Regions from separate parts of the Rhizobium sp. 05N430 genome, predicted to be linked through region 2. Evidence: riboswitches for the same ligand, from Rfam matches in the RefSeq annotation. Region 2 holds a riboswitch; each other region holds the start of a gene.
The links. Region 2 has a riboswitch for thiamine pyrophosphate ahead of thiM (hydroxyethylthiazole kinase). Riboswitches for the same ligand answer to the same signal wherever they lie in the genome.

Region 1 (10,401 bases), 240 kb from region 2:
CGATGGCGCCGGACGAAGTTCAGTCGCTCGCACGTCAGTTGAAAGCGGCGGGCATCGCCGTCACGACACTGCCCTCCACTGATCTGTTCCTGAATGGCCGCGATCATGACCGGCTGGTGCCGCGCGGCGTGGCACCAGCCCATCTGCTGGCATTCGAAGGGGTGCTGACCTCGATCGCCAGCAACAATATCCTCAATCCCTTCACGCCGTATGGCGATGCATCGCTGCTGAGAATGGCCAATCTCTATGCCAATGTCGCGCAGCTTTCGCGGCGCAGCGACATGCAACTGGCCTTCGAGATGATCAGCACCTCGGCAGCGCGGATCATGGGCAGGGATGAGCAGCCGATCGAGGTCGGCTCGCCTGCCGATATCATCCTGATCGATTGCATAGACCGGGAACAGGCGATCCGCGAAAACGCCCGCGTCATCTTTGGATGCAAACGCGGGCGCAGGACTTTCGAGGCACCAAGGCCGAGCATCTTGCGGGCTTAAGCCGCCTGCGCTGCCTTCGCCGGAATTTCGACGTCGATCTCCAGCACCGAGACATGCTCGCCGCGGTCGATTTTCACCTGCAGCCGGTCGCCGTCGATTTCCACGTGCCTGGCGATCACGGCGAGGATTTCCTCCCGCAGGATCGAGACCAGGTCGGCCCCGGGCGTGATGCGCTCATGGGCGAGCAGAAGCTGCAGCCGCTCGCGGGCAACAGGCGCGGACTTTTTCTTCTGGAAGAAGTTGAACACGTTCATGCTGCCCTCCGTCCGAAAATCTTGCCGAACAGGCCGCGCTTCTCGCCAGGTACCGTAACCGGCACCACTTCGCCTGCCAGGCGGCGGGCAGCCTCGAAGTAGGCCTTGGCCGGCGCCGTGTTCTGATCGGCGAGCGTCACCGGTGCACCGATATTGGACGCGCGCAGGACGTCCATGCTCTCCGGAATGATGCCGAGCAGCGGAATCGAGAGGATTTCCAGCACGTCATCGACCTTCAGCATGTCGCCACGCTCGGCGCGCGTCACGTCGTAGCGGGTGAGCAGCAAGTGCTTTTCGATCCGCTCGCCGTTTTCGGCCTTGGCCGTTTTGGAGTCGAGCAGGCCGATGATGCGGTCGGAGTCGCGAACCGAGGAGACCTCGGGGTTGGTGACGACGACGGCGATATCGGCATGGCGCATGGCGAGCGTCGCGCCGCGTTCGATGCCGGCCGGGCTGTCGCAGATGATCCAGTCGAAATTGCGCTTCAGATCGTTGATGACCTGCTCGACGCCCTCGGCGGTCAGGCAATCCTTGTCGCGCGTCTGCGAGGCCGGCAGCAGGAACAGCGTTTCCAGCCGCTTGTCGCGGATCAGCGCCTGCGAGAGCTTGGCATCGCCCTGGATGACGTTGACCAGATCGTAGACGACCCGGCGTTCGGCACCCATGACGAGATCGAGATTGCGCAGGCCGACGTCGAAATCGACGACGACGACCTTTTCGTTGCGCTGCGCCAGAGCGGCGCCGAGTGCGGCCGTAGAGGTCGTCTTGCCAACGCCACCCTTGCCCGAGGTAACAACTATGACTTTACCCATATCCCCTCTCCTGTCCTAAACCATTCGTCCGTTAAATCAGCCGCGATGCGAGGATCGCGTCGTTTTCGAGCCAGAGCTGCGCAGGCTGGCCGCGCAGTTCGGCAGGCAGATCGTCTGCCGTCTTGTAGATGCCGTCGATCGCCAGCAATTCTGCTTCCAGCTTGCGGCAGAAAATCCGGGCCGACGAGTTGCCGACCGAACCTGCCAGCGCCCGGCCGCGAAGCGCGCCGTAGATGTGGATGGAGCCGCCGGCGATAATCTCGGCGCCCGAAGCGACCGATCCGATGATCGTCACGTCGCCTTCCGGGAAGATGATCGACTGGCCCGAGCGCACCGGCTCGTGCAGAACCATCGACGACAATGTGGCGCGCGTTACCTGAACGGGCGCAGTGGCCTGCACCTGCGTCTCAGCCTTCGGCGCCGGCTCCTTCGCCTGCGGCACGTCGGCGACATCGACATCCGGTGCCGGGCGGCCGCCGCTCATGCCCGGCGGCATGGTAGCGTCGAGCTGCGATGGCCGCGCGCCTTCGATGCCCATGATCCGGACGCCGCGTTCGCCAAGCGAAGCGATCATCGACTTCAGCTGAGCCCGGTCCGCCTGGAGGTCGGCGACATCGAGGACAACCGGCCTTCCCAGGAAAAAGCCTGCCGAACGCTTGGCCAGATCGTCGAGCCGGACCAGCCATTCATCGAAGGGCAGATCGGGCGTCAAAACGACCGCCAGGAACGAACGGCCTTTGATACGGATGGAGCGCGCGTCGGTTAACACATTAGCAATCTTGGTTAATTTTTGATTGCTTCGGTGTACCTGCTTCGTGGTTAACAAATAGTTAACGCGTGGCCCCGGCCACAACGTTCAGTTAACGGCCGGGGACATTTGCACGGCGCCGTGGCAGGGCCGCCACAGGGCTATTTTACCTCGACGGCAAGGTCCGCAACATCGGGCGCGGTCTTCACCAGACCCATCTCCTGCATGAAGGTCCCGAACCGCTGGTAGCGGCCGGTATCGAGCGCCGCAGGACGCTTGGCGAAGCGCGGCAGCGTGTCGAAGAATGCTGTGCGGTTCAGCTCGTCGTCGAGATTGGGGTAGGCCTTGACGAACAGCTGCCAGGCTTCCTTGGGGTGGTTGGTGATGAAGATCGAGGCCTGTTCGACGGCCGCGAGGAAACGTGGCAGCCGCGGATCGGCGATCGAATCGCGATGGGTGACGAAGATCAGCTCGTCATAGGGCGGCACGCCGTTTTCTTCTGGAAAGAACGCCTTGCCCTCATGTCCTTCGAGCTTCATCTGCGTCAGCTCGAAATTGCGGAAGCCGCCGACATTGGCATCGACCTTGCCTGCGATCAGCGATGGCGACAGGGCGAAATTGACGTTGACCAGCTCTACGTCTTCTTTCGTGAGACCGGCGTTTTCCAGCATCCGCTTCAGCATCGCGTCTTCAAAGCCGGTGACGGAAAAGCCGACCTTCTTGCCCTTCAGATCGGCAAGACTCTTGATCGGTCCATCGGCAAGCACGGTGACGGTGTTGAGCGGCGTCTCGACCAGCGTGCCGACCCGCACCAGCGGCAGTCCGGCTTCGTGGTCGAGGTAGAGGTTGGGCTGGTAATGGATGCCGATATCAGCCTGCTTGGCGGAAATCAGCCGCGGCACCGCCGAGGGATCGGCAGGCGGGATGAGCTCGACATCCAGCCCTTGCGCGGCAAACAGGCCCTTCTGCCCGGCGATGACCAGCGGTGCGTGGTCGGGGTTGACGAACCATTCCAGCATCACTGTCAGCTTGTGGTTGGCAAGCGACGGCGAAGCGAGCGCCACAAGGGCAAGGAAGGTGGCGGATATCAGACGCAGCATGTTTGCTCCATGAATGTGCAGTTTGAAAATCGTTCAGCGCGTGGTTGCCCACGGCGTCCAGCCGGAGGTGAGCCTGTCGACCACCACCCGGCAGATCAGCGTCATCGCCGCCAGCACCGCCATGGCGGCAAAGACCATGTCGGTCTGCATGCGCGCATTGGCCTGGACCATGACGAAGCCGAGGCCTGCCGACGCGCCGACCCATTCGCCGATCACGGCGCCGAGCGGCGCCAGCGGCGCAGCGATCCTCAGACCTGAAACGAGTGCCGGAACGGCAAGCGGCATCCGGATGCGGACCAGCGTCTGCCAGTGGCTGGCATTTGTCAGCGATACGGCATCGAGGATATCGCGCTCGGTCCTGCGCAGCCCGTCGGCAAAAGCCGAAGCGACGGGAAAAAAGATGATGATCGTTGCCATGGCGACCTTGGAAGCCATGCCGAAGCCGAGCCAAATGACCAGGATCGGCGCCAGCACAAAGACCGGGAAGGCCTGCAGGATCAGCACCAGCGGCCAGACCAGCGCCCCGGCGGCCGGAAAGGCCGACAGCACGAAGGCCGCCGCCGCACCTGAGATTGCTCCGCAGACGTATCCCAGCACGATCTCAAGCGCCGTCGTCAGGCTCTGCTCCAGCAGGAACAGCGGCTGCCGCACAAAGACCGAAGCGACCGACAGCGGTGAAGGCAGGATGAAATGCGCCGGCGCAAACAGCCAGATGACCACCTGCCAGATCGCAAGCAGCAAAACTGCACCATAGAGAGCGTTGAGAGGGCGCATCGTTCAGGTGTCAGTGGAAACTGAGGGGCGTGAGCGCAGCAGAACAGACATTGCGAAGCGATCTCCAGACGGCAATGGAGATCCAGGCAAAGCGAAGACGAAGGGAGATACCGGCGGCATCTTGTTCCGTTCCTACGCCGGCATGACCCGGATCAGGTTCAAGGGTCCGGCTCAGCGCCATCTCAGCATCGTCAGATGCTCCCCTCGGAATGGGCGGGAAACTGTCGCGTTTTCAAAGGACTGTCAATGGTGGATCCGCCGCCTGCGCAGCGCCCAGGCATTTGTGATCGAAAGGGCTAGAGACTTTTGGCCCAGGGCTACCTATCTAAGTGTCATGCAATTTAGGGAGACCGAATATGAAATTCGCTATTCTCACCGTTCTTGCTGCTTCGCTGGCGGGAATATCAGCCCAGGCCGCGGACCTGACACCACCGCCTGCGCCGGTTGAACCGGAGGCAATAACGCCGGTTTTCACCTGGTCGGGCCCTTATATCGGTGCCGAGGGTGGCTATAGCTGGACGACGTTCGATCCTGACGGTGCATCCAATGTCGACGCCAACGGCGGGATCCTGGGCGGCTTTGCCGGCTACAACTACCAGTTCGACAATAACTGGGTGATCGGCGTCGAAGGCGATGTCCTCCATAACTGGAACGAAGAGGACACGGCCTTTGGCTCCGTCGAGACGACATGGCAGGGCTCGGTCCGCGCCCGCGTCGGCTATGCCTTCGACAACGCCCTGCTCTACGGAACCGCCGGCTGGGCGATCGCACGGGCAGAAGGTCATCCGACCGGGGCTTCAGATGTTTCCGACACGCTGAACGGCTGGACGATCGGCGCAGGTATCGACTACGCCTTCACCCAGAACATCTTTGCCCGCGGCGAGTATCGCTATACCGACTACGGCAGCGGCAACTTCGGCGGTGCGGCGGGCGGTGATTTCGATCTGAACCAGAACACGATCATGATCGGCGTCGGCGTCAAGTTCTGAGGAGACGGAATGAAATGCGCGATCGCGGACGGCACGCCTTCACACGGCGTGACGCGAAGCTAGCCGTTTTCCAAAAGTCCGCTCTAGGTGTTCCAACATCCCCGTGGAAAACCGGAACACCGTGTTGCACTAAATTAGGACTTCGACAAAAGTCATTCCTCATGATGAGGAATGCTCACAATGCTGTCGGGTCTCGGGACAATCACCATTACGGACGAGAATTACAGCGAGCACGTGGCCTTCGAACTCGGTGAGCGTGACGGCCTGCTGTTTGGCGGCGAAGAGATCCTGCGGCGGGCACAGCGCGCCAAGAAGGTGTTTCTCTTCCTGCTGACATCGCGGCGCGAGTTGCGCATCCGCATTGCCAATGTCGAGCATTCCTGCGCCAATTTCGTCGTCATCAGCGAACCGCTTCCTGCCACCTGAGAGCGCGTGAAAAGGCCACGAGCGGGTCAGCGCTGCGTGGCCTTCATGACGCGGCCCGTGAGGCGAGCCGCGCCTCAGTTCAGATGTTCGAAGTCCGCCATGTTCTTCTCCGTCACCAGTTGGAACGGGATCCAGACCTCGCGGTCGATCTTTTCGCCCTTGATCGCCTTCAAAGCCGCATCGATCGAACCCTTGCCCTGACCCTTGGCATCCTGGAAGACCGTGACCTTCAGGTCGCCCGCCTTCATCGCCTGCAGGGCTTCCGGCGTGGCGTCGATACCGGCGACGATGATCTTCTCCGTGGATGCGCCGCCATTCTTCAATGCGGCGATGGCGCCGAGCGCCATCTCGTCGTTGTTGGCAAGAACGGCATCGAACTCCAAGCCCGATGTCAGCCAGTTGGAGACCAGATCGGCGCCGTTGACGCGGCTCCAGTTACCGACCTGCTCCTGAGCGACCTTCAGGCCGCTGCATTCAGGCGTCGCGATGACGTCATGGACGTCCTGAGTGCGCTGACGCGCGGCCTGGCTCGTCAGGTCGCCGATCATGATGACGACATTGCCTTTGCCGCCCAGAATGCGACAGACTTCCTTGGTCTGCAGCGTGCCGGATTCGGCCTCGTTTGAACCGACGAAAGCCTGTTGCTTGCCGAGTGTCGAAAGATCGGTCGGCTGAACGTTGACGTAGATCAGCGGGATGCCGGCATCCTCGGCAACCTTGCTGAGAGCCGGCGTGCCATCTGAATCGACGGGATCGACGATGATGGCCGAGACGCCGCCGGCAGCGAAATTCTTGACCTGGTCGAGCTGCTTGTTGACGTCCGTCGTCGCATCCTCGATCTGCAGCTCGACACCGACGGACTTGGCATAATCCTGCATGCCGTTGACGATCAGCGTCTGAAAATTGTTGGTGAGCGTCCCCATCGAAACACCGATACGATCGGCCGCGTGCGCCTGCCCAGCAAGCACCAGGGCAACCGCGCTGGTGGTCAGCAATTTCAGCATTTTCTCTCCTCCCAGAGATAAGGCGGCGCCAGCCGGCCGCAGGAAAACGTTAGCCGGGGAAGATCGCGCGGTCCGCGGAAAATTGATGAAAATCCCTCATTTGCAGGGATCCGGACAGCAAAAGGCCCGGCGGAGAAGCCGGGCCTGCGGGTCGTTCACCTGGGAGGATCAGCCAGCCTGCTGTTCGCGGCGCGCCTTCTTTTCTGCGCGGCGCCTGGCCTGCTCCATGAACCGCTTGTCCATGCGCTCCTGCGCTTCGGATGAACCATCGTGGAATGTGCCGAACCACTTGTCGAGCGGGATCACGCCATCGGCGTAGTTGCACTCGAAATACTTGTGGTGAAGGTAGTGGTCGTAGCTGTGCGTATCGATGGCGCTTTCCTCGCCGACGACGATCTTGTCGAAACCGGCATGGCCGGGCGCCGGTGCAAGGCCGGCATGCGCCAGATGAAAGATCGCATGAACCGGGTTCGACGGAACGATCCAATGGATCAGCACGCCGGAGAAATACAGCAGGTGCTCGATCGGGTGCATGGCAAGACCTGACCAGGGGCCGGGATTGACGTTGTTATGATGCAGCTTGTGGACGGCATGATAGAGCGGCGGCCAGTGGATCAGCCGGTGGACCAGATAGAAATGCAGGTCGCGGAATGTCGGGATCAAGAGCATGACCACGGCGCAATAGACCGGTTGCTCGGCGAATGAGACATAGGGAATGATGCCATTGGCAAAGGCCCACAATGTGAGCACTTCGAAAGCCGTCCAGAGCGGCACGGCGCTGGCGAAAGTCCAGATGACATTATCGACCGTCTGATTGCCGAACAGAAAGGCATCATTGCCGACGGAGGGCCATTTGGCATTGAACTTGAAGCTCGTTCCCTGCTTCTTCTGCATGTAGAGGCGCAGGTGGAACGCGCCGAAGAAGACGAAGACGATTGCGGCGTTGCGCACCAGCAGATAGGCAATCCAGCCGATCGAGAAGGTCTTTGCCGTCTCGAGCGACGGCGTTGCATAGAGCCAGAGCAGCGTGCCGATCGCCGCATAAAGCACGTTCCACGGCATCAGATAGCCCGGATAGCCGAACACCCATTTCAGGAAACGGAGCGGCTGCACTGGCCAGATGAACACAGGCGGATACTGAATAAGCTTGGAAGGCGCCCAGTCGCCGCGTTTGTTGCGCTTCCCGTAAAGTGTGTCGTCCATCTGATATCCTCCAACTCGTGCCGGAAAATTACCGCAGCAATAGTGCCGTTTCCCATCGCTGTCTTGATGTGTTTTGATCAACTGAGCGATTTCGCCAGAGGCGCTGCAATGCTTGACTGTCGAGCGGAGTTTTGGGGAGGTTTTGATGAAAAAGACGACACTGCAGGATGTCGCCACAGAGGCCCGGCTTGGCATCGCCACCGTCGAGCGCGTCATCAACGGCCGCGGCGGCGTCACCGAGAAGACGGCAGAAAAGGTGATCCGTGCGGCCAAGAAACTTGGCTACGGCGAGCGCTCGACGGAAACGCATCGCGGCGCCATCCGCATCGAGGTCATTCTGGTGCGCCCTGAAACCAGCTTCTTCGCCCGCTTGAACCAGGCCTTCGAGCGCATTGCCGCATCGCTCGACCGCGCCGTCATCCTGCATCGCACCTTCATCAAGGAAAGCGATCCGATCGGCATGGCCCATCACATCGCCAATCCGAGCTTTCGCCGCTCCGGGCTGATCATCTGCGCGCAGGATCACCCGAAGGTCATCGAGAGCCTGCGGCGTGTGCGCGCCGCTGGCGTCGAGGTCGCCCAGGTCGTCACCCGCTGCGACGACCCCGAGGTTCCCTATCTCGGCATCGACAATTATGCCGCCGGGCGCAGCGCCGCCTATTACATGTCCGGCATGCTGGCTGCCCGGCGCGGAAACTTCGCCGCGATCTGTCATAGCGGGGCCTATTCGAACCATCGCCAGCGCATCCAGGGCTTTTCCGATTACCTCACCGAGAAGGGTGCCAATGGCCACGCGGTATCGCTGGTGATGATGGGACGCGACGATGATCTGCAATGCGCCGAACTGCTCGGCGAGGCGCTCCGCCGCGATCCTGAAATCATCGGCGTCTATTCGGCCGGCGGCGGCGACGAAGGTGTCGCCATCGTCCTGCAGCAATGGGCCAGGCAGCGTGATATCTTCTGGGTCGGACACGAGCTGACCGAGAAGAAGAAGCGCTATCTGGAAACCGGCCTGCTGGACATCTGTCTCGACCAGGCGCCCGAAGTGCAGGCGCGGCGCTCCGTCGATCTCATCCTGCGCAAGCTCGACATCATCCGCACCGAGGTCATCACCGATCCGGTGCGCTTCATGACCGTCAGCGCCCAGAACCTCTAACTAACGACGAGGCCAGCAATGCAATCCCTCACCGTCTTCCAATCCCTTTGGGCCATGGAGCTTCGAAGCGCACTCACCCCGGAGCGCGCGCTCGAGGAGAATATCGGCCTGATATCCGAGGCCGGTTTCGACGGCGTGAGCGCGCATTGGTATGACCGCGCCTATGTCCGGCCACTTGCCGCTTTGCTGAAGGACCACGGCTTGAAGGCGGAGGGGCAATGCTTTCCGAAGACGATCGACGAGCTGAAACCGGCGCTGGAAAATGCCGCAGAATTTGGCGTCGCCCATCTTTGCCTGCAGCCGGACGTCCGGCTGCGCCGGATCGAGGATTGCCTGCCGCTGCTGGAGGGTTGGCATCGGCTTTCAGAAGAGGCCGGCATTCCGGTCTTTATCGAGACACATCGCGACCGGATGACCACCGACCTGTTCTTCACCCTCGACCTGATGGACCGGCTTCCGGATCTGAAACTGCTCGGCGATCTCTCGCATTTTCTTGTTGGCCGCGAGTTCGCCTGGCCGGTCTCCGATGAGAACCACGAAATGATGCAGCGCGTTCTCGACAGCTCCTGGGCCTTTCATGGCCGCGTTGCCTCGCGCGAGCAGGTGCAGATCGAGATCTCCTTCCCGCATCACCGGCCGTGGGTCGATCTGTTCATGGGCTGGTGGGACTACGGTTTCCGCAGCTGGCGGCAGCGGGCAGGCGCCAGCGACACCCTCGCCTTCACCTGCGAGCTCGGCCCGAAACCCTATGCCATAACCGGCCGCGACGGCGAAGACAGCACCGACCGCTGGCAGGAGGCGCTGTTTCTGAAGGACGAGATCCGGGCGCTCTGGGCCCGGACTGCCGCGTGATCAGTAGAAATCGGGCTTTTCGTGTTGCGGGACCGCCACCCGCTCGCCCGACTTCCAGGCCTGAAGGCAGGCCTTGGTGACCTGCATCGCCATGAAGCCATCCCAGGCGCTGGCGCCGGTTGGCTGCCCGGTGAGTATCCCGGACGTCCAGGCTTCCAGCTGTGCCCGGTAGGCCTGCCGGAACCGCGGCCGCCAATCGGGCGGGGTGCGGAAACCGTCATGGCCCTTTGCGCGAAGCATCGTATGCGGGGACGGATCCAGCGATACGGTTCCGTCCTCGCAGACGAGCTCGGCGCGCACGTCATATCCGTATTGGGCGTCAGTGAAGACCTCGATGTCGATGACGACGCCCGATGCGGTCTGCAGCAGGATGAATTGCGGCTGGCGGTTCGGCGCATTCCGCGTCGGCGGCGGGCTGGTGACGAAGGCCGAGGCAATCTCTTCGTCCAGCAGGAAGCGGGCAATATCGAATTCGTGGCCTGCCGAATTGGCAATCACCAGATCCGAGGTCAGATAATCGGGCGCCACTGCGTTGCGGTGAATGCAGTGGAGAAACAGCGCACGGCCGAGTTCGCCCGATTGCAGCGTA
Region 2 (10,401 bases):
TGCCGATCGGCGTCGGTATCTTTAACTTCCGCGGCATGCAGACCGACTCGTCGATCCAGCTGCTTGCCGCCGCCTGCCTGATCTCCGTCGTACCGGCGATCGTGGCCTTCCTGTCGCTCCAGAGACTGATTCTCGGCGCGATGACCAGCGGCGCAGTCAAGGGATGAGACCGGTCTGATGCCGATGGAAGATGAAGGATCGCGACCATGAACCAGACCGCGGGCGTCAAGCTCTCCCCCGATCTATCGGGGGCAAATGTCGAAGATGCAGGCGAGCATAACCGCGCCGTCGTGCTGCGCTGCATCCACCGGCAGGCCCCGATTTCGCGGGCGGAGATTGCAAGACAGACCGGCTTCACCAAGCCGGCCATCGCCCGCATCGTCGACCGGCTGCTGGACGAGGGCCTGATCATCGAGGCTCGGCGCCGCCACGGTTTGCGCGGACAGCCCGCCATCGAGCTCGAGATCAATCCGGACGCGTTCTTCGCCATCGGCATCAATATCGACCGCGATCACCTGACCATCCTTGCCGTCGACGCGGTCGGCAATGTGCGTGCCCGCGTGCATCACGAAAAGCGCTACATTCTGCCTGCCGAATTCATGCAGCTGTCGGCCGACGCGATATCACATTTTCAGCGCAGCCGCCTGATCGACGACGCTCATCTGGCCGGTATCGGTCTCGCCATGCCGGACTGGCTGGGCGAAATATCCTTTCCAGGCAAGCCGGCCGACTATTCCGAATGGCTGGAATTCGACGTGCGCACCGCGATCGAAGGCCTGACGCAGCACCCCGTCTTCATCGAGAACGAAACCAATGCCGCGGCACTGGCCGAACTCGACTATGGGCTCGGCGCCGAAAGCCGCAGCTTCCTCTACATCGCCATAAATGCCTGCCCCGGCGGCGGACTGGTGCTGGATGGCAATGGCCACCGCGGCGCCATGGGCCTTAGCGGCGAAATCGGCTGGCTGCCGATTGCCGACGGTAAGGACGAGCGGGCGCAGAAGGTGCGGCTGCTCGGCGAGATCTTTTCCCTGTTCTGCCTTTACGAGTTCCTCGCGGAACACGGCATCAAGGTCAGCGTACCGCAGGATCTACTGACGCTCGATACGCGCGGAAAGCGGCTGGTCTCGCAATGGCTGCGGGAGATGAGCGCCCATTTGGCCGTCGCTGTCCGGCATATCGGCATGATCATCGATCCCGACGCCATCCTGGTCGGCGGGCGGCTGCCGATCCGCATGATCGACGAGCTGCTGCGCTATGTACATGAGCATCTCGATGCCGCCGACGCCGCTTTGCCGTCGCTTCACCGCGCCTCGCTTGGCGACGATGCTTCGGCGATCGGTGCTGCGGCCATGCCAATGGCGGCAGCGCTGATGCTAGCGTCGTCAGATGAGGTTCAACGCACGCGTTCACCCCTGAAATACATGGATCGCCTGAACAACTAGAACAGCCGCCGCGGCGGCGCCTGGGAGGATTTTGATGAAGATCGGTTTCTATACGTCGACGTTCAACGACCGGCCGCTGGAAGAAGTGGTCGATTTCGCGGCCTCCGCCGGTTTCGATGCCATCGAGATCGATGTCGGCGGGCATATCAAGACGCCCGACAAGGTCCGCTCTGCCGTGGCACTCGCTCGCGAGCGCAATCTCTACGTCTCCTCCATCACCTATTTCGGCAACCAGCTCGACGCCGACAATGCCAAGCGCAAGGATCTGCGCTCGCGCACCTCGGAATTCGCCCAGGCGATCGGCGAGGCTGGTGTGCCGATCTTTGTGATCTTCCCGGGACGCAACGATGAAGCCAGCGACGAGGCCAATTATGACGACTTCGCCGCCTACACCAACGGCCTGATTGCCGAGACGGCATCGAGCGGCCTGATCTTCGCGATCGAAAACTGGCCAGGGCCGAAGGACAATTTCGTCGGCACGACGCCGAGGGGCTACGACGAGCTGTTCAAGCGCATTCCAGACCGCCGCTTCGGGCTGGAATTCGACCCCTCGCACTTCCTGCGCATCGGCGTCGATCCCTATAAGGCGCTCGAGGACGTCAAGGACCGCATTGCCATCCTCCATGCCAAGGACACCGCGATCGATCCCGCCGTACAGCAGGCCGTCGGCTATCACGGCAAGGGCTGGTGGCAATACAAGCTGCCCGGCCTCGGCCTTCTTGACTGGACGAAATTCCTGCGCCAGGCCGTGAGCTACGGTTTCGACGGCACGATCTCGATCGAGCATGAGGATGCCGCCTACGGCTGGCCGGGCAAGGACCTGGAGGCCCGCAAGGAGGGCGAGCGCGTCGGCCTCGGCTTTCTCAGAAACACCTTGAACACGCTCTGATCGCGGCCTGGGGAGGACGACAATGGCTCATGTTTCCGTGAATAATGCCCGCAAGGACTATGGCGCGTTCAAGGCCATCAAGGGCGTATCGGTCGATATCCGCGACGGCGAGTTCGTGGTTCTCGTCGGACCGTCCGGCTGCGGAAAATCGACGCTGCTCAGGATGATCGCCGGCCTCGAGGGCATTACCGGCGGTGAGATCCAGATCGGCAAGCACATCGTCAACGAGCTGGCACCGAAGGACCGGGACATCGCCATGGTGTTCCAGAACTATGCGCTCTATCCGCATATGACGGTTGCCAAGAACATGGGCTTCTCGCTGCGGCTGAAGCGTATGCCGCGAGAGGAGATAGACAAGCGCGTCGGCAATGCCGCCAAGATTCTCGGCCTCGAAAGCCTGCTCGAACGCTATCCGAAACAGCTCTCCGGCGGCCAGCGCCAGCGTGTTGCCATGGGCCGGGCAATCGTGCGCGACCCGGCCGTCTTCCTCTTCGACGAACCGCTCTCCAATCTCGATGCCAAGCTGCGCGTCCAGATGCGCTCGGAGATCAAGGAACTGCACCAGCGGCTGCAGACGACGACGATCTACGTCACCCACGACCAGATCGAGGCCATGACCATGGCCGACAAGATCGTCGTCATGAAGGACGGCCGCATCGAGCAGTCCGGTTCTCCGCTCGATCTCTACGACCGGCCCAACAACCTGTTCGTCGCGGGCTTCATCGGCTCGCCCGCCATGAACTTCATCAAGGGCAGCATGACGGATGTGGGTTTCCGCACCGAAGACGGCATCATCCTCCCAAGCGACCGCCGTCCGGGCGATGCCGTAACCTACGGCATCCGCCCCGAACATCTCCGGCTCGACCCCGGTGGCATCGAGATCACCACTGTCGTCGTTGAGCCGACGGGATCGGAAACCCTCGTCATCGCCAGACTCGGTACGCAGACCATCAGCTGCGTCTTCCGCGAGCGGATCAGAGCAGCGCCCGGCGATGTCCTGAAGGTTGCGCCCATTCATGATGCCGTTCATCTCTTCGATGAAGGCGAGCAGCGTATCGTCAGCGGCGAGGCCCGGCTGAACTGATAGGGCGTGACAAGCCGCCGATAATTTGCGATGACGAAGGCGTTGAGAGACAGGGGCGTTCGCCGGAAGGCGGGCTGAGAAGTACCCTTTGAACCTGAACCAGATAATGCTGGCGGAGGGAGTCGCTCGAGGCCCTTCGCTTTCGTTCGTCCGGCCTCCGGCGTCTTGCCCCGCCCCACAAGGGACGCAAGATGACGACTTCGAGATCACCCGGACAATTGCTGACCGCGCTGCGCGCCGCGCCGCCGCTCGTTCACTGCATCACCAACTATGTCGCGATGAACATCGCCGCCAATGTCGTGTTGGCCGCGGGCGCCTCGCCCGCCATGGTGCATGCCGAAGAGGAAGCCGGTGAATTCGCGGCGATATCCGGGGCATTGACGATCAATATCGGCACGCTGTCGCCCGCCTGGGTGAGCGGCATGAAACAGGCGGCGAAGGCCGCTGCCCGCAACGGCAAGCCCTGGGTGCTGGATCCGGTCGCCCATTACGCGACGGGCTACCGCCGGGAGAGCGTTGCGGCGCTGCTCGATCTCAATCCGGCAATCATCCGCGGTAATGCTTCCGAGATCATCGCGCTTGCCGGCAGCGAAAGCCGCGGCCAGGGCGTCGACAGCCGCGATCCCGTCGAGCAGGCGGAAGGTGCCGCCCGCAGCATTGCCGCCCAGTATGGTGCTGCCGTTGCGGTCACCGGTCCGATCGATTTCGTCACCGATGGCGCGCGTGCTGTCAGGATCGCCGGCGGCTCGGCCCTCATGCCGCAGATCACCGCGCTCGGCTGCTCGCTGACCTGCCTGACCGGCGCCTTTGCCGCGATTGCGCCCGAGGAGACTTTCGATGCGACAGTCGCAGCGCTGGCAATGTTTGCCGTCGCCGGCGAACAGGCAGCGCTGGAAGCGAAAGGCCCCGGCTCCTTCTCCTGGCGTTTCCTTGATGCGCTCGCGGCACTCGACGGTCCGGGCCTCGACCAGGCGGCAAGGATCAGCCCGGCGTGAAGACCTTCGATCTTTCCCTCTATCTCGTCCTCGATCCGCATCTCTGTGCCGGATACGGGCTTGTCGAAACCGCGCGTGCCGCCGTTGCCGGCGGGGCGACCATCGTGCAACTGCGCGACAAGACGGCGGACACCCGGCAAATGATCGAAACCGGCCGGGCTTTGCAGCATGTGCTCACGGGCAGCAACGCGCTGCTCATCGTCAACGACGATGTCGAGGCGGCGATCGCGCTCGGTGCCGACGGATTGCATATCGGCCAAGATGATCTCGGCGCGATTGAAGCTCGCCGGAAGATCGGGCCGGACATGATCCTCGGCCTGTCGGTCGAGACGGCGGCGCTTGCCGCCGCGGTGGATCCCGCCATCGTCGATTATGCCGGAATCGGCCCGGTCTTTGCCACCGCGACGAAGCCTGACCATAAGCAACCGATCGGCCTGACAGGTCTGGCCGATCTCGTTCGTGCCTGCCCGGTTCGCTCCGTAGCGATCGGCGGGCTGAAGGCCGAGCATGTCGGCCCGGTGCTTGCCACCGGCGCCGAGGGCCTTGCGGTCGTCTCGGCGATCTGCGGCCAGCCCGATCCGCAGGCGGCGACCGCAGCCATCGCAGCCAGCATCAGAAAGGCACGCTCATGATCCGTAACGTCCTCTCGATTGCCGGGTCCGACCCCTCGGGCGGCGCCGGCATCCAGACCGATCTCAAGGCTTTCTCGGCGCGTGGCACCTATGGCATGGCCGTGCTGACGGCGCTGACCGCACAGAACACGACGGGCGTTTCTGCCGTGCAGACGGTCTCTCCGGCGTTTGTCGCTGAGCAAATCCGCATGGTTTTCGCCGATGTGCGCGTCGATGCCGTCAAGATCGGCATGATCGCCAATGCCGCGATTGCCGAGGCGGTCGCCGATGCCCTGCAGCCGCATCGCGGTATTCCCATCGTGCTCGATCCCGTCATGATCGCCAAGGGCGGCGCCACCCTCCTCGACATTGCTGCGATCGGCGCGCTAACCACGCGTCTCCTGCCGCTCGCAACGATGCTGACCCCGAACTTGCCGGAGGCGGCAGCGCTGCTCGGTGAAGGCCATGCCGAAAGCCGCGAGCAGATGCAGGATCAGGCGCGCAAGCTGCTGACGCTCGGCCCTGGAATGGTTCTCCTCAAGGGCGGCCATCTCGGCGGCAACGACAGTCCCGATGTGCTGGCGAGCGCCGATCACATCACCTGGTTCGAGGCACCGCGGGTTCCGACGAAGAACACCCATGGTACCGGATGCACTCTTTCCAGCGCTCTTGCCGCAGAGCTCGCCAAGGGCAAATCGCCGGAAGCCGCCGTTGCCATCGCCAAGCGATACCTCGCCGATGCGGTGGCGGCGGCAGGTCAACTCGGCGTCGGCTCAGGTCACGGCCCCGTCCATCACTTTCACGCCTTGTGGAACGAGCCGGACCTGTGAGACACCGGGACCGGCGAAAAAGCCGCCGGTCTCAACCCTTCTGCTTTTTTCCCTGCGGATAGATCGTCTCGCCCTTTTTGAGCATGGCGACGAAGCTCTCGATATTCCGCCTCCGGCCGGCTTCGGTCTTGATCTTGTGCATGCGGAATGCCAGCGCGAAACGGTTCTGCTCGCTGAGCTTTGCCAGCATGTCCCTCGCCTCCGGCTCGGCATCGATCGCCGCCTGCAGATCGTCGGGGATCTTCATGTTCTTGCCGCTGCCATAGGCACGGTCCCAGCGGCCGTCGGCCTTGGCGGCCTCGACCTCGCGCAGACCGTGACCGGTCATCCGGCCTTCACTGATCAGTCGTGCGACATTGTCGACGTTGATCTGGCTCCATGTTCCGTTCTTCGTGCGCCGGGTGTAGCGCTGCAAATAGCTCTTCTCATCGAGGCTCTTGCGCACCGCATCGATCCAGCCCCAGCAGAGCACGGCATCGATCGCCTCGACGGGCGTGATCGATGGCAGGCCCGAGGCCACCTTGAAGATGCGGATCCAGACCTCGTTTTCTTTATCGTGATACTTCGAAAGCCAGTCGTAGAATTCCCCGGCATTGCTGAATTCATGCACCTTGTCCGGATCGACGACGATCGGAGCCATTCGCTTTATCCCCCGTGAAGCCTGCGCCCGGCCATGGTAGCGGCCACGGCGCAAACTTCAACTCGCTCAGGACTTGACCGCTCCGGCCGTCAGACCGGCAATGATGTGTTTCTGGGCAAGGAAGAAGACGATGATGGTCGGCATGATCGTCAACGTGATGAAGGCCAGCACCAGCTGCCATTCGGTGCCGAATTCGCCGCGATAGACCATGATGCCGAGAGGCCAGGGATATTTCGATTCCGAATTGAGCATGATGAGCGGCAGGATATAGCTGTTCCAGCTGCCGACGAAGGAGATGATGCTAACCGTGGCGATGATCGGCCGCGATAGCGGTAGAGAGATGTACCAGAAGAAGCGCAGATAGCCGCAGCCATCGACGAAGGCCGCCTGGAACAATTCTTCCGGAAGGTTGCGAAAATAATTCCTAAACAAGAGAATGCTCATACCAAGGCCGAAGGCCACCTGCGGCAGCACCACGCCCCAATAGGTATCCAGCAATCCGAGATCGCGGATGCGGATGAAGAGCGGCAGAATGGCGGTGGCGGCCGGGAACATCAGCCCGAGCAGGAAATAGTTCAGCAGGAACGACGAGCCGAAGAAGCGCACATGCGCGAAGGTGAAGGCTGCCATCGACGAGACGATCAGCGTCAGCGACACTGTCAGCACCGCAATGACCAGCGAATTGAAGATCTGCAGCCAGTAGCGCTCGCCGAAAAGGATGTCAGTATAGTTCGACCATTGCCATGCGGCCGGCAGGCCGAACGGATTGACGCGCAAATCCCCCAGCGTCTTGAAGCCGCCAAGCGCCGTTGTCAGCAGCGGAATGAGCACGAGGGCGGCGATCAGCGTCAGCGAGACGTAGAGATAGACTTTCGTCCCCGTTTGCATGCGAATGGTGTCGGTCGTGTCAGTCATTGCGCATGAATATCCTTTTGTAGCCGAAGGCGAGCGTCACGCAGATGATGAACAGCACGACGCCGACGGCGCTGCCGAGGCCCACCTGCATGCGCATGACGCCGTAGGTGTAGAGGAAGGTGACCATCGTCTGCGTCGAGTTCGATGGGCCGCCGCCGGTCAGCGGCATGATCATGTCGAAAAGCTGCAGGGAGCCGATGACCGCAAAGAAGATCGACAGGCGCAGCGTCGAGCCGAGCAATGGCAGCGTGATGTAGCGGAATTTCTGCCAGCCGGAAGCGCCGTCGATATCGGCTGCTTCGAGCACGTTCTTGTCCACGGATTGAAGGCCGGCGATGAACAGCATCATGTGGAAGCCGAAGTACTTCCAGACGACGACGCCGAGCACCGCATAGATCGCCACGTCCTTGTCGGCCAGCACATAGGGGTTGGCAAAGCCGAAGAAATTGGCCGTTGCGGCAAACAGGCCATAGTCGCCGTCATAGACGAAGCGCCAGATGAGACCGGCCGCGACATCTGCCAGGACGTAGGGCAGGAAGAAGATCAGCCTGTAAGTGACGACACCCGGAATGCGGTGCGCCAGCATGGTCGAAAGCCAGATTGCCAGCGGCACCTGGATGGCGATCGAGATGATGATGATCAGGCCGTTGTTGATGAGCGCCTGGCTGAAGGCGGCATTGCGGAACAGCACCTGGAAGTTCTTGAAGGCGATGAATTCGGTTGGCGTGCCGTAGCCGTTCCACTTGTAGAAACTGTACCAGGCCGCCTCGCCCATCGGCATGATGACGAAGAGCGTGAAAAGGATCAGCGCCGGCGGCAGGAAGAGCAGCAGGATGGCCCAGCGGTCATGCGCGATCGAACTGCGGTTCTTTCGCGCGCTCTTGGAAAGGCCTTTCGCGCCGATGCCAGTTGAAACGGAAATGTCAGCCATGTGTCCTGCTTTCGCATGCGCCTGATCAGGTCCCGGCGCCTTGCGGCGCCGGGAAGAGAATGCGGAGTGGATCACTGCTCCAGTTCGAACGCGTCCTGGATCTGCTGGGCGCCATCCTTCGAACTCATCTGGCCCGAGACGATTTCGACCGAGACGTCATTGACGACGCGGCCGACGGCGGCGCCGAGATCCTGGTCGAAGAAGTTCTGGTGCCAGGTGGAACCGGCGAGCTGCTTGGCGGATTCGGCGAGCAGCGGGTTGACGACACCGTCATCGGCGCCGACAGCGACCGGCAGCAACATGGCGTTCTTCGCCATTTCCCGCTCGTTATCGGCATTCGTCAGATAGGCGAGAAAGTCGATCGCCTCCTTGGACGCCTTCTTGGTGACCACCCAGCCGTTCAGACCGCCGAGCGTATCAGTGGCTTTGCCCGCGCCGCCATCGACTGTCGGGAAGGCAAAACGGCCGATATTCTCAGGCGCCAGACCCTTGCCGTCGCCGGCATTCTTGCGCTGGTTGGCTTCGGTGTTCTCGAAGCCGAGGATCATCGCCGCCTTGCCGTCGCCGAAGACGCCGAGCGCCTGCGGCCATGTCACGCCAAGGTAGCCAGGCTGGAAGGGTTCAAGCTTGCCGAGCGCGGCGAGGTCGTCACCGGCCTTGATGATCGCCGGATCGAGGAAGCCTTCGCCCTCACCCTTCTTGGCAGCGTCGAACACCTTCTGGCCGCCTTCGCGCATGACGAGGTAGCTCCAGTAGAAGTGGATCGGCCACTTCTCACCGCCGCCACCGGCGATCGGCACGACGCCGCCATCCTTCAGCTTCTTCACGGCATCGAGGAAATTGGCCCAGCTCTTGATGTCTTCGGCTTTCACGCCGGCCTTGGCAAACAGCTCCTTGTTGTAGAAGAAGCTGACGAGGCCGACCTTGTAGGGCACGGCCCAGACCTTGCCGTCGAAGGACATGCCGTTAACGGAAGCGGGCGTGAACTGCTTGCGCAGCTTGCCGCCATCAGCGTCGAGCGCGGCCGTGACCTCCTGCAGCGCGCCGGTTTCGGACTGCTGCTTCAGGACGCCCCCGCCCCAGCTGTAGAAGAAATCGGGCACGTCGTCGGATTGCAGAAGCGTCGGCAGCTTGGCCTTGAAGGCCTCGTTTTCCAGGAACTGCATTTGGATATCGACGTCGGGATGCAGCTCTTCGTATTTCTTGACGATCTCTTCCCACTTCGCCACGAATTTCGGATCAAGCTCCAGATGTAGCCATTTGACGACAGTCTTCGCCGAAGCCGCACTGGCGCCGAGTATCAGCGAAACCCCTGCAGCGGCTGCCAGAAATGCAATGCGCTTGCCGCGAAGGGCCAGGCCCTTGTGCATATACGTCATGATTTTTCCTCCCAGGGGCTCCATCCTCACAATTTTTCCCCTATGCGGATTAATTCAACGGAGCTTGCGCACAATGTCAACCCAACTGCCCAAATTTTTGCCGTTCCGGCTTGACAGAGGCCTGTTACTGCCTGTTATTTAATTTGTAACCCGTCGAAAATATTTGGGCCACGGCCCCATTCAAGCGATTGCCCGGCTAGATTTCATGAAGACCGCAGATCCCGAATTGATGCGCGCGATCAATCGCTTGAACGTGCTGGATACGATCCGCCGCCACGGGCCGATCTCGCGTGTGGAGATCAGCGAACGCACCCAGCTGTCGACGACGACCGTTTCCGCGATCACCGCTTCGCTGCTCGACGACGGCCTCATCCTGCCGCGGCATGAAGGCGACATCCGCAACGAAGCGGCGCGCGGCAGACCGCGGGTGATGCTGGAGCTGAACCCGGATGCCGCCCGCGTCGTCGGCGCGAAGATCGCCGCCAACCGCATGATCTTCGTCGTCACCGATTTTCGTGGCGACGTGTTGTCAAAGCTGACGCTTCCGATCCGCATCGACCGGCAGCCGATCGCCGTCATCGCCGATCTCGTGGAAGACGGCGTGCGCCGCTGCGTGGTCGATGCCGGGCTCTCGCTCGAGGATGTCGATACCGTCTGCCTCGGCCTTCCCGGCGTCATCGAA
Region 3 (10,401 bases), on a different contig from region 2:
AACCTTGCCTTCTGCCACATTGGAAATGGTACGCGACGAGCCGAACGGCAAATGGAAATCCGAGAGCGGATAGCGCGCGTTTTCGATGAAGAGACCGCGCAATTCGCTGAAACCGGGAACCGAGAACAGGCTGTTCTTCGGCAGGTCGAGCTCGATGGAACCTGAAAGAAGCGGAACCGCTTCCTCCAGCCCCGAAGTGAGCAACAGGTCGATACCGTGTTCGGCGAGGCTGACGGCATAGAGGAGGTGCTGAAGCGCATGGTCGGACCGCTCACCCGCCAGCGCACCCGCAAGGATCAGCCGTTTCGCGCCACGGGCTATCGCTTCGGAAACAGCGATCTCGCCATCCGTCGAGGCCTTGGCTGCCGGGTATGGCTGCTTCGGCACACCCGGAAACGCACCTTCGAGATCCGGTGCGGTGGAATCGAAATCACCCACCCAGAGCTCCGGCACGACACCGAGCTCTGCCGCATGCCGCATGCCGCCATCGGCGGCTATGAAGCGGCTGCCGGCAATCGCATTTCGCAGCCGCTCTGTCGGCGTCAGCTCGCCGCCGAGCAGGATCGTGAAGGTCGTCTGGGTCATGGGCATTGCCCATAGCGCAAAGCAGGGGTCGAGGGAAAGGGGCGGGGCTTAACCGGGCGTGCCCTTATCGCGCCGTTCGAAGGCTTTTTCATAACCGTCGATAAAGCGCTCATAGAGTGCTGCGAAGGCATCAACGTCCGTGTCGCTCCAGCCGTCGAGGATTTCGGTTATCAACGACAGCTTCTGCGCCCGGATTTCCGACAGCAGCCGCTGGCCGATCGGCGTCATCACCACGACGATGCGCCGCGCATCGGCTTGCGATGCTTCGCGGCGAAGAATGTTGCGGCTGACCATGTCGGCCACCACGCGGCTGGCGCGAGACGGATCGATCCGCAGCATGTCGGCAATCATCCCGACAGTCACTTCATCGGCCGGCTGCGCCCGGCGCACGGCGTCAAGAACATCGAGATGCGAGAGCTCGAGATCCGGCGCCACGCTCTGGATTGCCAAACGCCCGATCAGCCGGCGCCCGGTCATCAGCTTCATGCGTGTCATGCTCTGGCCGATGCTGGAAACGCTTTCGTTCTCCAGTGACAGCGGATCAAGCTCGTGAATGCGGGCGGGTTTCTCGTTCATGCGCCGAGCATAACAGAAGGCTTGCGCGAAGGAAATATGCCTGCGTCATTCTGGTGTCATTGACATTTATATGCTTTTGTCACATAAATTGGCAATCAAGATTGGAACTGTCTTCATGGATATGCAGCTTGCCTCCCAGCCGCTCGTGACGGATCCCCGCCGCAGGCTTATTCTCTTCCTGTTTCTGATGACCGCGATGTTCATGGCAACGCTGGACAATCAGATCGTCTCGACGGCGCTGCCGACCATCGTCGGCGAATTCGGCCACCTCGAACGCTTCGGCTGGATCGGCTCCGCCTATCTGCTGTCGCTGAGCGCCGTGATGCCCGTCTATGGCAAGCTCGGTGACCTCTTTGGCCGCAAATACGTGATGATGACCGCAATCGCGATCTTCACCGTCGGCTCCGCCGTTTGTGGTCTCGCCGTCTCGATGAATACGCTGATCGCCGCCCGCGTGCTCCAGGGCCTGGGCGGCGGCGGCATCATGGTATCGATCTTCGCCGTCAATGCCGATCTCTTCGAGCCGCGCGAACGTGCCCGCTACCAGAGCTATTCCAGCCTGGTGCTGATGGCATCGAGCGCCATCGGCCCCGTTCTCGGCGGCATGATGAGCGATCTCTTCGGCTGGCGCTCGATCTTCCTCGTCAACGTCCCGATCGGCTTCGTCGTGCTGATCGGCCTTGCGCTGATGCTGCCCTATCGCAAGCCGCACCGCCGCCCGAAGATCGATTATGCCGGCGCCCTTCTGCTGGCGATGACGACGACGAGCATCGTGCTGATGGCCGACGGCAGCGAACTGTTCGGCTCGATCCTGGCGCCGCAGAGCCTGGGGATCATCGGTATCGGCGCGCTTTGCGCCATCGCCTGGCTCTTCGTCGAGCGCCGCGCCGCCGAACCGATCGTGCCGCTGTCGCTGTTCCGCAACCCGACCTTCCCGCTTCTCCTGATCATGTCGATCACCGGCGGCGGCATCGCTATCGGCATGGCCAATTACTTCGCGCTGTTCCTGCAGACGACCACGGGCCTGTCGCCCTCGCATGCCGGCCTGCTCTTCGTCATGTTGACCGGCGGCCTCGTCTGCGGCTCGCTCTTTGCCGGGCGCATGATCTCGCGCACCGGACGCTACAAGCCCTTCGCCATTGCCAGCCTCTCCTGCAGCGCTGTGGCGTTTGCACTCCTGACGCAGGTCCATGCCGGTACGCCGCTGCCGATTATCGGCTTGCTGATGATGCTGCACGGCATCGGCATCGGCTTGTCGCAGCAGGTGCCCGTCATCGGCGTCCAGAACGCCGCTCCGGCGCGTGACGTCGGCGCCGCCACCGGTTCCGTCACGCTGTCGCGCATGGGCGGCGCCTCGATCGCCATCTCCATCTACGGCGCCATCATCGGCTCGCAGCTGGCAAAGGTCGGCGTTTCCATCCCCGGCGTTACCGATATCGAGCAGCTGACGCCGAAGATGATGGCGGCCCTCCCGGAAGCCAGCCGCCAGGCTGTCGCCGATGCCTATGCCAGCGCTTTCACACCGCTGTTCATGACCTCCTGCGCCTTTGCTCTGATTGGATTGATTGCAGCGCTTTCGCTGAAACCGGTCCAGTTGCCGCGCCACGGCGAGACCAAGAACGCGGCCGCGGCCGCCGAAGCCGCCGAGTAGCGGCAAGGGCGCGCTGCGCCCTTGTCATAAAGCCTGCATCGCTATACATCTGCCAACGCTCTAACGGGGTGCCCTGTATCCGCAAGGATATCTGGCTGAGAGGCTTTCAAGCCAACCCGCGGAACCTGATCCGGCTAACACCGGCGGAGGGATTAGACGCGTGACACCAGGCACCGCCCTTTTCCCCCATGACAAAACTTTTTAGGAGGAGGCGCGCCATGCCCGGCCGCAAACCATTGATCGCATCATTCGCCACGGCTTTCCTTGCCGCAACCGTCACTCTGTCGCAGGCGAAGGCCGCGGACAAGACGCTGACGGTCTACACCTACGAGAGCTTCACCTCGGAATGGGGCCCCGGCCCCAAGGTCAAGGAAGCCTTCGAGAAGACCTGCGCCTGCACGGTCAATTTCGTCAGCGTCGCCGATGGCGTGGCGCTTCTCTCACGCCTGAAGCTCGAAGGCGCCTCGACCAAGGCCGACGTCGTTCTCGGCATCGATACCAACCTGATCACCGAAGCCAAGGACACCGGCCTGTTCGACGCCAGCGGCGTCGATACCAGCGCCCTCAAGGTGCCGGGCGACTTCAAGGACGATGTCTTCGTTCCCTATGACTACGGCCACTTCGCCATCATCTACGACACGCAGACCATCAAGAACCCGCCGAAAAGCATGCAGGAACTGGTCGATGGCGACCCATCGCAAAAGATCGTCATCGAGGATCCACGCACCTCGACACCGGGTCTCGGCCTGCTGCTCTGGGTGAAGTCCGTCTATGGCGACAAGGCGCAGGAAGCATGGGCGAAGCTCAAGAGCCGCATCCTGACAGTGACGCCTGGCTGGTCGGAGGCCTATGGCCTGTTCACCAAGGGCGAAGCGCCGATGGTGCTCTCCTACACGACCTCACCGGCCTATCACATGGTCGCCGAGAACACCGACCGCTATCAGGCCGCCGCGTTCTCCGAAGGTCACTACATCCAGATCGAAGTCGCCGGCCTTCTCAAGAACGCGCCGGATAAAGAACTCGCCCGCGACTTCCTGAAGTTCATGGTGACGCCGGGTTTCCAGGACACGATCCCAACCAACAATTGGATGATGCCGGTCTCGGCCACTTCCACGCCGCTGCCGGACGCCTTTGGCAAGCTGGTCAATCCGTCCAAGACCTTCCTGATGAGCCCCGATGATGTCGCCAAGAACCGCAAGGCCTGGATCGACGAGTGGCTGACGGCCATGAGCATGAACTGATGCTGCAGACGGCTGCGGAACGGCGAAATGCGCTGGCGGGCGGGGCAATCGGCCTCGCCGCCATCCTGCTTTTCATCGGCATCGCCGCCATCTCGCTTGCTGCCTCCGGCGGAGGTTCTGCCTTCGCCGGCATCATCTCGGATCCCTACATTCTCCGCGTCCTGCGCTTCACGCTGCTACAGGCCGCCCTTTCGACCTTGCTCTCAGTCCTCCTGGCGCTCCCCGTCGCGCGGGCACTTGCCCGGCAGCCTAACTTTTCTGGCCGTATCTGGATCATCCGGCTGATGGCCGTGCCAATGGGATTGCCCGTTCTGATCGGCGCGCTCGGGCTCATCGGCATCTGGGGACGGCAGGGCCTGCTCAATACCGCATTGCTCAAGCTCGGCCTGTCCGAACCCGTCAGCATCTACGGCCTGACCGGTATCCTGCTCGCTCACGTCTTCTTCAACTTGCCGCTCGCCTGCCGGCTGATGCTCGCTGGCCTGGAGAGGCTGCCGTCCGAATACTGGCTGATGGCAAGTAATCTCGGCATGCGCCCGCGCGCCGTCTTCCGCTTCATCGAATGGCCGGCGATCCGCGGCCTGATCCCCGGCATTTCTGGGCTGATCTTCATGCTCTGCGCCACCAGTTTCACGCTGGTGCTGACGCTTGGCGGCGGACCAGCGGCAACGACGATCGAGGTGGCGATCTACCAGTCGCTGCGTTTCGACTTCGATCCGGGCCGCGCGGTAGCTCTGTCCTTGCTGCAGATTACCCTGACCGGCCTCATCCTCGGCGCCATGTCGTTTCTCCCCGCCAGCCGTGACGAAGGGCTGACCGCCGGACGCCACTCCATGCGTTTCGATGGCAGAATGCCAATGGCAAAATTGTCGGATGGCCTGCTCCTCGTCCTCGCCACGGCTTTTCTGCTTTCGCCATTGCTTTCCGTGTTGGTGGCGGGCCTGAGAGCCGACCTCCCAAAGCTGGTCGGCGAGCCGGTCTTCTGGCAGGCCGCAGCGATGAGCTGCGGCATATCCCTTTCCGCCGCCACATTGGCCCTTGTCGTGTCAGCAGCCCTGATCCGCGCCCGCCAGACCATCAGCGCAGACAAGCGCTCCAGGCGCGGCAGCCGCGCCCTCTACGCCGCGACGGGCGGAGCCTCGTCAATGGTGCTGCTGGCGCCTCCCGTAGTGCTTGCGACCGGCTGGTTCATGGCGCTCAGGCCATTTGGCGACGCCTCTGTTTTTGCGCCCGTCCTCGTCGTTCTGATCAACATGCTGATGGCCCTGCCCTTCGTCATGCGCGTGCTCGAACCGGCCTATCTCGTCCATCAGCGCCGCACCGCGCGCCTTGCGGCGAGCCTCGGCCTGACCGGCCTGGCGCGGCTGCGGCTCATCGACTGGCCGGGGTTGCGCAAGCCGTTGCTGACCGCCCTGTCTTTCGCTATGGCCCTGTCGCTCGGCGATCTCGGCGCTGTCGCCCTGTTCGGATCCGATGGTTTTGTCACGCTTCCATGGCTGGTCTACAGCCGCATGGGAAGCTACAGAACCAACGATGCCGATGGCCTTGCGCTGATCCTTGGCCTCATTTGCCTATTGCTGACGATTGCCGGAACATCCGGCCAGATGCGAGGACATGGTGCCGATGACGGCCGCTGATATCACCATGCAGAACGTCCGCCTGACGCTCGGCAGCCACGCCTTCCATTTCGATTGCACGCTGCCCCGCGGCCAGATCATTGCCGTGACAGGCCCATCGGGCGCCGGCAAATCGACCTTCCTCAATCTGCTGGCGGGTTTCGAGACGCCGGAGAGCGGCCGCGTTCTGCTCGCCGGACATGATGTTACCGGCAGTCACCCGGCCGAGCGGCCCGTCTCGCTTGTCTTTCAGGACAACAATCTCTTCGCTCATCTCGATATCTTCACCAATGTCGGACTGGGCATTAATCCGGCCCTGAAGCTCGCACCGGCGGACCGCAGCCGCATCGCGGCTGCGCTGGCGCAGGTCGGTCTGGAAGGCTTCGAAAAAAGGCTTCCTGCAACGCTTTCCGGCGGCGAAAGGCAGCGCGCTGCCTTCGCTCGCGCCCTTGTCCGCAAGCGGCCGATCCTGCTTCTCGATGAACCCTTTGCCGCCCTCGACCCCAGCCTGCGCAACGGCATGGCAGAGCTTCTGACGGCGATGCAGCGCGAGACCGGAGCGACCGTCATCATCGTTTCACATGACCCCGATGAGGTTCGCCGCATTGCACAGTATGGCGTTTTCATCGACCATGGCGCGATTGCGCTCGCCGCGCCGTTGAGCGAGTATCTGGCTGATCAGAGCACGCCCGCATTGCGGCAATTTCTGCAGGGCTGACGAATATCCACGCCGCGATGGCACTTTCGCCACAATTTCATCGGAGCGAAAGAACTCCTTAACCACGCTAAGCTTGCTAAATTACAACGGCGCCATAATTACGCAGAGTCTCGCTATGCAACCGATGCGGAAATCAGCTACAGCAATGACGTCTGTTCCCCCGTTGTGCAATGCGAGAAGCGGGATGGACGCCTGTTGAACCCCGTTGGAAGTGGCCGGATCGAACATTTGGCGAGCCGGCCGAAAAGCAAGATGACTCGGAGAGCCAGACTGGACAGCATGACGACGTGGACGAGACCCGCGCCTTCCAGGAACGTGCTATCCGCTTTGCGTCAACGGGGACGGCATGCGCTGCTTTTGACGGCAGCTGCCATGGCTCTCAACGGCTGTCAGTCGATCATCGAACAGTCCTACCAGCCGACGGTTTCCCCCTCGTCCAATCCGCAGATCGTCGATGAGGTCCAGAAGAACGACCCGCGCGCCGCCATGGGTGCGCGCGAGCATCCGCGCATCGTTGCGAGCTACGGCGGCGAATACAAGGATGCCAAGACCGAGCGGCTTGTTGCCCGCATTGCCGGCGCCCTGACGGCGGTTTCCGAAAACCCGAGCCAGTCCTACCGTATCACCATCCTGAATTCGCCGGCGATCAACGCCTTCGCGCTTCCGGGCGGCTACCTCTACGTCACCCGCGGCCTGCTGGCACTCGCCAACGACGCTTCGGAAGTCGCTGCCGTGCTATCGCATGAAATGGGCCACGTGACCGCAAACCACGGCATCGAGCGCCAGAAGCGCGAAGAGGCCGAAGTCATCGCCAGCCGTGTGGTCGCCGAGGTCCTGTCGAGCGATATCGCCGGCAAGCAGGCGCTCGCCCGCGGGAAACTGCGTCTCGCCGCCTTCTCCCGCCAGCAGGAACTGCAGGCCGACGTGATCGGCGTGCGCATGCTGGGTGAGGCAGGCTACGATCCCTACTCGGCGGCACGCTTCCTTGACAGCATGGCCGCTTACAGCCGCTTCATGTCGGCCGATCCCGACGCCGACCAGAGCCTCGACTTCCTGTCGAGCCACCCGAATTCGGCCCAGCGCATCGAGCTTGCGCGTGACCACGCCCGCGCCTTCGGCCAGGAAGGCAAGGTCGGCGACAAGGGCCGTGACTATTATCTCGATGGCATCGACGGCCTGCTCTACGGCGACAGCCCCGAAGAGGGCTATGTGCGCGGCCAGACCTTCCTGCATGGTGGCCTCGGCATTCGCTTCGACGTGCCGCCCGATTTCACCATCGACAACAAGGTCGAAGCCGTCATGGCGACCGGCCCGGGCGATGTGGCGATCCGCTTCGACGGCGTGGCCGATAGCAACAACCAGAGCCTGACAAATTATATCTCGAGCGGCTGGGTGACCGGCCTCGACCCGTCGACGATCCAGGCGACGACAATCAACGGCATGGAAGCCGCAACCGCCCGCGCCAGCGCCGACCGCTGGGATTTCGACGTGACCGTCATCCGCAACAACCAGCAGATCTTCCGTTTCCTGACGGCCGTGCCGAAGGGCAGCACAGCGCTGCAGCAGACGGCGGACGTGCTGAGAGCGAGCTTCCGCCGCATGACACCGGACGAGATGTCGTCGCTGAAGCCGCTGCGCATCCGCGTCGTCACGGTACGCGCCGGCGACAACATCACCACGCTCGCGGCCCGGATGATGGGCACCGATCGCAAGCTCGACCTTTTCAAGCTGATCAACGCCCTGCCGATGGGCGCGTCCGTTGCACCCGGCGACCGCGTGAAAATCATCGCCGAATAAAAAAGGCCCGGTGCGAACCGGGCCAGTCTGTGCTTCTGGGAGTAAAGACTACTTTCAGGCGTAGGCGGCCATATGCGGATCGGCGCTGACAAGCGCGCTGCGCAACTTTTCCATCGCCCGGCTCTCGATCTGGCGTACCCGCTCCTTCGAAATTCCGAGATCGGCGCCGAGCTCTTCGAGAGTCGCTCCGTCTTCTGCCAGGCGCCGTGCGCTGATGATCTTCATCTCGCGCTCGTTGAGATGCGTTAGCGCCGAGGCCAGCCAGACGCGGCGGCGCTCGCCGTCGATCATGTTCGTCACCTGCTCGTCCGGCAGTGGCTCGTTGCTGACGAGGAAATCCATCTTCTCGGCACTGTCGGCATCCCCGGAGACCGAAGGCGCCTGCAACGACGCATCGTTGCTGGAGAGCCGCGCATCCATCGTCTGGACGTCCGCAAGGCTGACGCCGAGCGCGGCAGCGATTTCCTGATGGATCGACTGTACGGTCAGCTGGGTGTCGCCACGCGCCAGCTTGGCGCGCAACCGGCGAAGATTGAAGAACAGCGCCTTCTGCGCTGAGCTTGTGCCGCCGCGAACGATCGACCAGTTTCGCAGGATATAATCCTGGATGGAGGCACGGATCCACCAGCTGGCATAGGTCGAAAACCGCACTTCGCGTTCGGGCTCGAACCGCGCCGCAGCTTCAAGCAGACCGACATACCCTTCCTGCACGAGATCGCTCATCGGCAGGCCGAAATTGCGGAACTTGCCGGCCATCGAGATGACAAGACGCATATGCGCCATGGCGATCTGGTTGCGCGCGCCGCGGTCGTCATTGTCCTTCCAGCGGATCGCCAGCTGATGCTCTTCCTCGCGGGCAAGATAGGGAGCCGCCATCGCAATTTTGATCATGCGCCGGTCTGCAGACATGTTCCTCATATCGGTCTCCTAAAATCAGGCCTCGCGCCCAAACAAAAAACAATGAAGGTTCGTTTCCAGAACGTCGCCGCCCGGATCAAATTCAGCTCTCGAATGCAAAAGGCCTCTCTCCTGGACTTTTCAGGAGGAGGCCCTATCTCTTCACCAAGTACCGGTCAGACGGTGAGGCAGGATCTGATTCTTCAAGTTGCCGTTCCGGCAAAATGTGGAAGCCATGACCCACTCCTCGTCCAGCGTTCAAACCAGCGGACGAACGGTGGGCTCCACCGGTTTTTTGTCCGCACTTACGAGATTTAAACGCGTCAGCGCGGAAAAAGTTCCAATAAAAAACCCGGCTCGAAGGCCGGGTTTTTTGCAAGGAAAAACAAAGTGCTATTATGCGGCTTCGTCCTGGGAGTCGTCTTCTTCAATTGCCTTGCCGCGCTTCGGACCCTTGTTGAGGTTGGTCTCAACGAGACGCACAGCTTCCGTTTCCGACATCTTGTTCACGGCAGCGATTTCGCGAGCCATACGGTCGAGAGCAGCTTCATACAGCTGACGCTCGGAATAGGACTGCTCCGGCTGGTTCTCGGCACGATAGAGATCGCGCACGACTTCTGCGATGGAAATCAGGTCGCCGGAATTGATCTTGGCATCATATTCCTGCGCACGGCGGGACCACATGGTACGCTTGACACGAGCCTTGCCCTGCACAACCTTGAGCGCGCGCTCAACGAAGTCGGTTTCCGACAGCTTGCGCATGCCGATGCTCATCGCCTTTGCGACCGGAACCTTCAGACGCATCTTGTCCTTTTCGAAATCGATAACGAAAAGTTCGAGCTTCATGCCGGCAACTTCTTGCTCTTCGATAGCGGTGATGGTACCGACGCCATGAGCGGGGTACACGATCGATTCACCGGTCTTGAAGCCGTGGCGAGCTGCTGAAGGTTTTTTCTGCTGGGTCGTCATACTAATCAAAAACTCCCTGTTACGCTTCCGGCGGCGGCCGGAGCCGGGTCAGTCAGGCCCGGATGAGACGGTAGAATTCCCGTCGGGTGACTTCACTCTGGTCCCACCAGACATAAGCAAAGAAATTCGTGCACGCGATTAACGATCGGACAGCTCAACTCGTTGATATGTCACGGAAACCGCGTACAGATTTAATTTGCTTTCGTGATGGTTTTGGGCACGCCTCGTGCCTCAAATGGGTCAGTCTCTAGAACCTATCACAAAAATATGAGGAAATCAATAATTTGGTGCGTGTGAGTCATGCGGGCAACACATGGCTCACATATTAGTGAAGCATCACTTGAAACGTTT

Region 1: another riboswitch for thiamine pyrophosphate. It lies ahead of AC1DJO_RS05725 (ABC transporter permease); the one in region 2 lies ahead of thiM (hydroxyethylthiazole kinase).
Region 3: another riboswitch for thiamine pyrophosphate. It lies ahead of thiB (thiamine ABC transporter substrate binding subunit); the one in region 2 lies ahead of thiM (hydroxyethylthiazole kinase).

Annotation. Positions count from the first base shown of each region.
Region 1 is NZ_JBFTMO010000002.1:413,710-424,110, reverse strand. It holds gene AC1DJO_RS05750 (amidohydrolase family protein) at 1-494, shown strand, start outside; gene minE (cell division topological specificity factor MinE) at 491-748, opposite strand; gene minD (septum site-determining protein MinD) at 745-1,560, opposite strand; gene minC (septum site-determining protein MinC) at 1,592-2,338, opposite strand; gene AC1DJO_RS05730 (ABC transporter substrate-binding protein) at 2,470-3,408, opposite strand; gene AC1DJO_RS05725 (ABC transporter permease) at 3,442-4,182, opposite strand; TPP riboswitch at 4,295-4,397, opposite strand; gene AC1DJO_RS05720 (outer membrane protein) at 4,539-5,171, shown strand; gene AC1DJO_RS05715 (hypothetical protein) at 5,352-5,597, shown strand; gene AC1DJO_RS05710 (sugar ABC transporter substrate-binding protein) at 5,672-6,601, opposite strand; gene AC1DJO_RS05705 (sterol desaturase family protein) at 6,770-7,804, opposite strand; gene AC1DJO_RS05700 (LacI family DNA-binding transcriptional regulator) at 7,950-8,960, shown strand; gene AC1DJO_RS05695 (sugar phosphate isomerase/epimerase family protein) at 8,979-9,812, shown strand; gene AC1DJO_RS05690 (Gfo/Idh/MocA family oxidoreductase) at 9,813-10,401, opposite strand, start outside.
Region 2 is NZ_JBFTMO010000002.1:649,934-660,334, reverse strand. It holds gene AC1DJO_RS06870 (carbohydrate ABC transporter permease) at 1-167, shown strand, start outside; gene AC1DJO_RS06865 (ROK family transcriptional regulator) at 207-1,445, shown strand; gene AC1DJO_RS06860 (sugar phosphate isomerase/epimerase family protein) at 1,480-2,334, shown strand; gene AC1DJO_RS06855 (sn-glycerol-3-phosphate ABC transporter ATP-binding protein UgpC) at 2,357-3,418, shown strand; TPP riboswitch at 3,460-3,556, shown strand; gene thiM (hydroxyethylthiazole kinase) at 3,610-4,413, shown strand; gene thiE (thiamine phosphate synthase) at 4,410-5,045, shown strand; gene thiD (bifunctional hydroxymethylpyrimidine kinase/phosphomethylpyrimidine kinase) at 5,042-5,854, shown strand; gene AC1DJO_RS06835 (YdeI/OmpD-associated family protein) at 5,886-6,494, opposite strand; gene AC1DJO_RS06830 (carbohydrate ABC transporter permease) at 6,561-7,409, opposite strand; gene AC1DJO_RS06825 (carbohydrate ABC transporter permease) at 7,402-8,340, opposite strand; gene AC1DJO_RS06820 (ABC transporter substrate-binding protein) at 8,412-9,719, opposite strand; gene AC1DJO_RS06815 (ROK family transcriptional regulator) at 9,925-10,401, shown strand, end outside.
Region 3 is NZ_JBFTMO010000004.1:272,810-283,210, forward strand. It holds gene AC1DJO_RS11785 (thiamine diphosphokinase) at 1-591, opposite strand, end outside; gene AC1DJO_RS11790 (MarR family winged helix-turn-helix transcriptional regulator) at 634-1,161, opposite strand; gene AC1DJO_RS11795 (MDR family MFS transporter) at 1,277-2,812, shown strand; TPP riboswitch at 2,867-2,981, shown strand; gene thiB (thiamine ABC transporter substrate binding subunit) at 3,031-4,053, shown strand; gene thiP (thiamine/thiamine pyrophosphate ABC transporter permease ThiP) at 4,053-5,690, shown strand; gene AC1DJO_RS11810 (thiamine ABC transporter ATP-binding protein) at 5,677-6,387, shown strand; gene AC1DJO_RS11815 (M48 family metalloprotease) at 6,640-8,184, shown strand; gene AC1DJO_RS11820 (RNA polymerase factor sigma-32) at 8,239-9,102, opposite strand; gene AC1DJO_RS11825 (CarD family transcriptional regulator) at 9,478-10,050, opposite strand.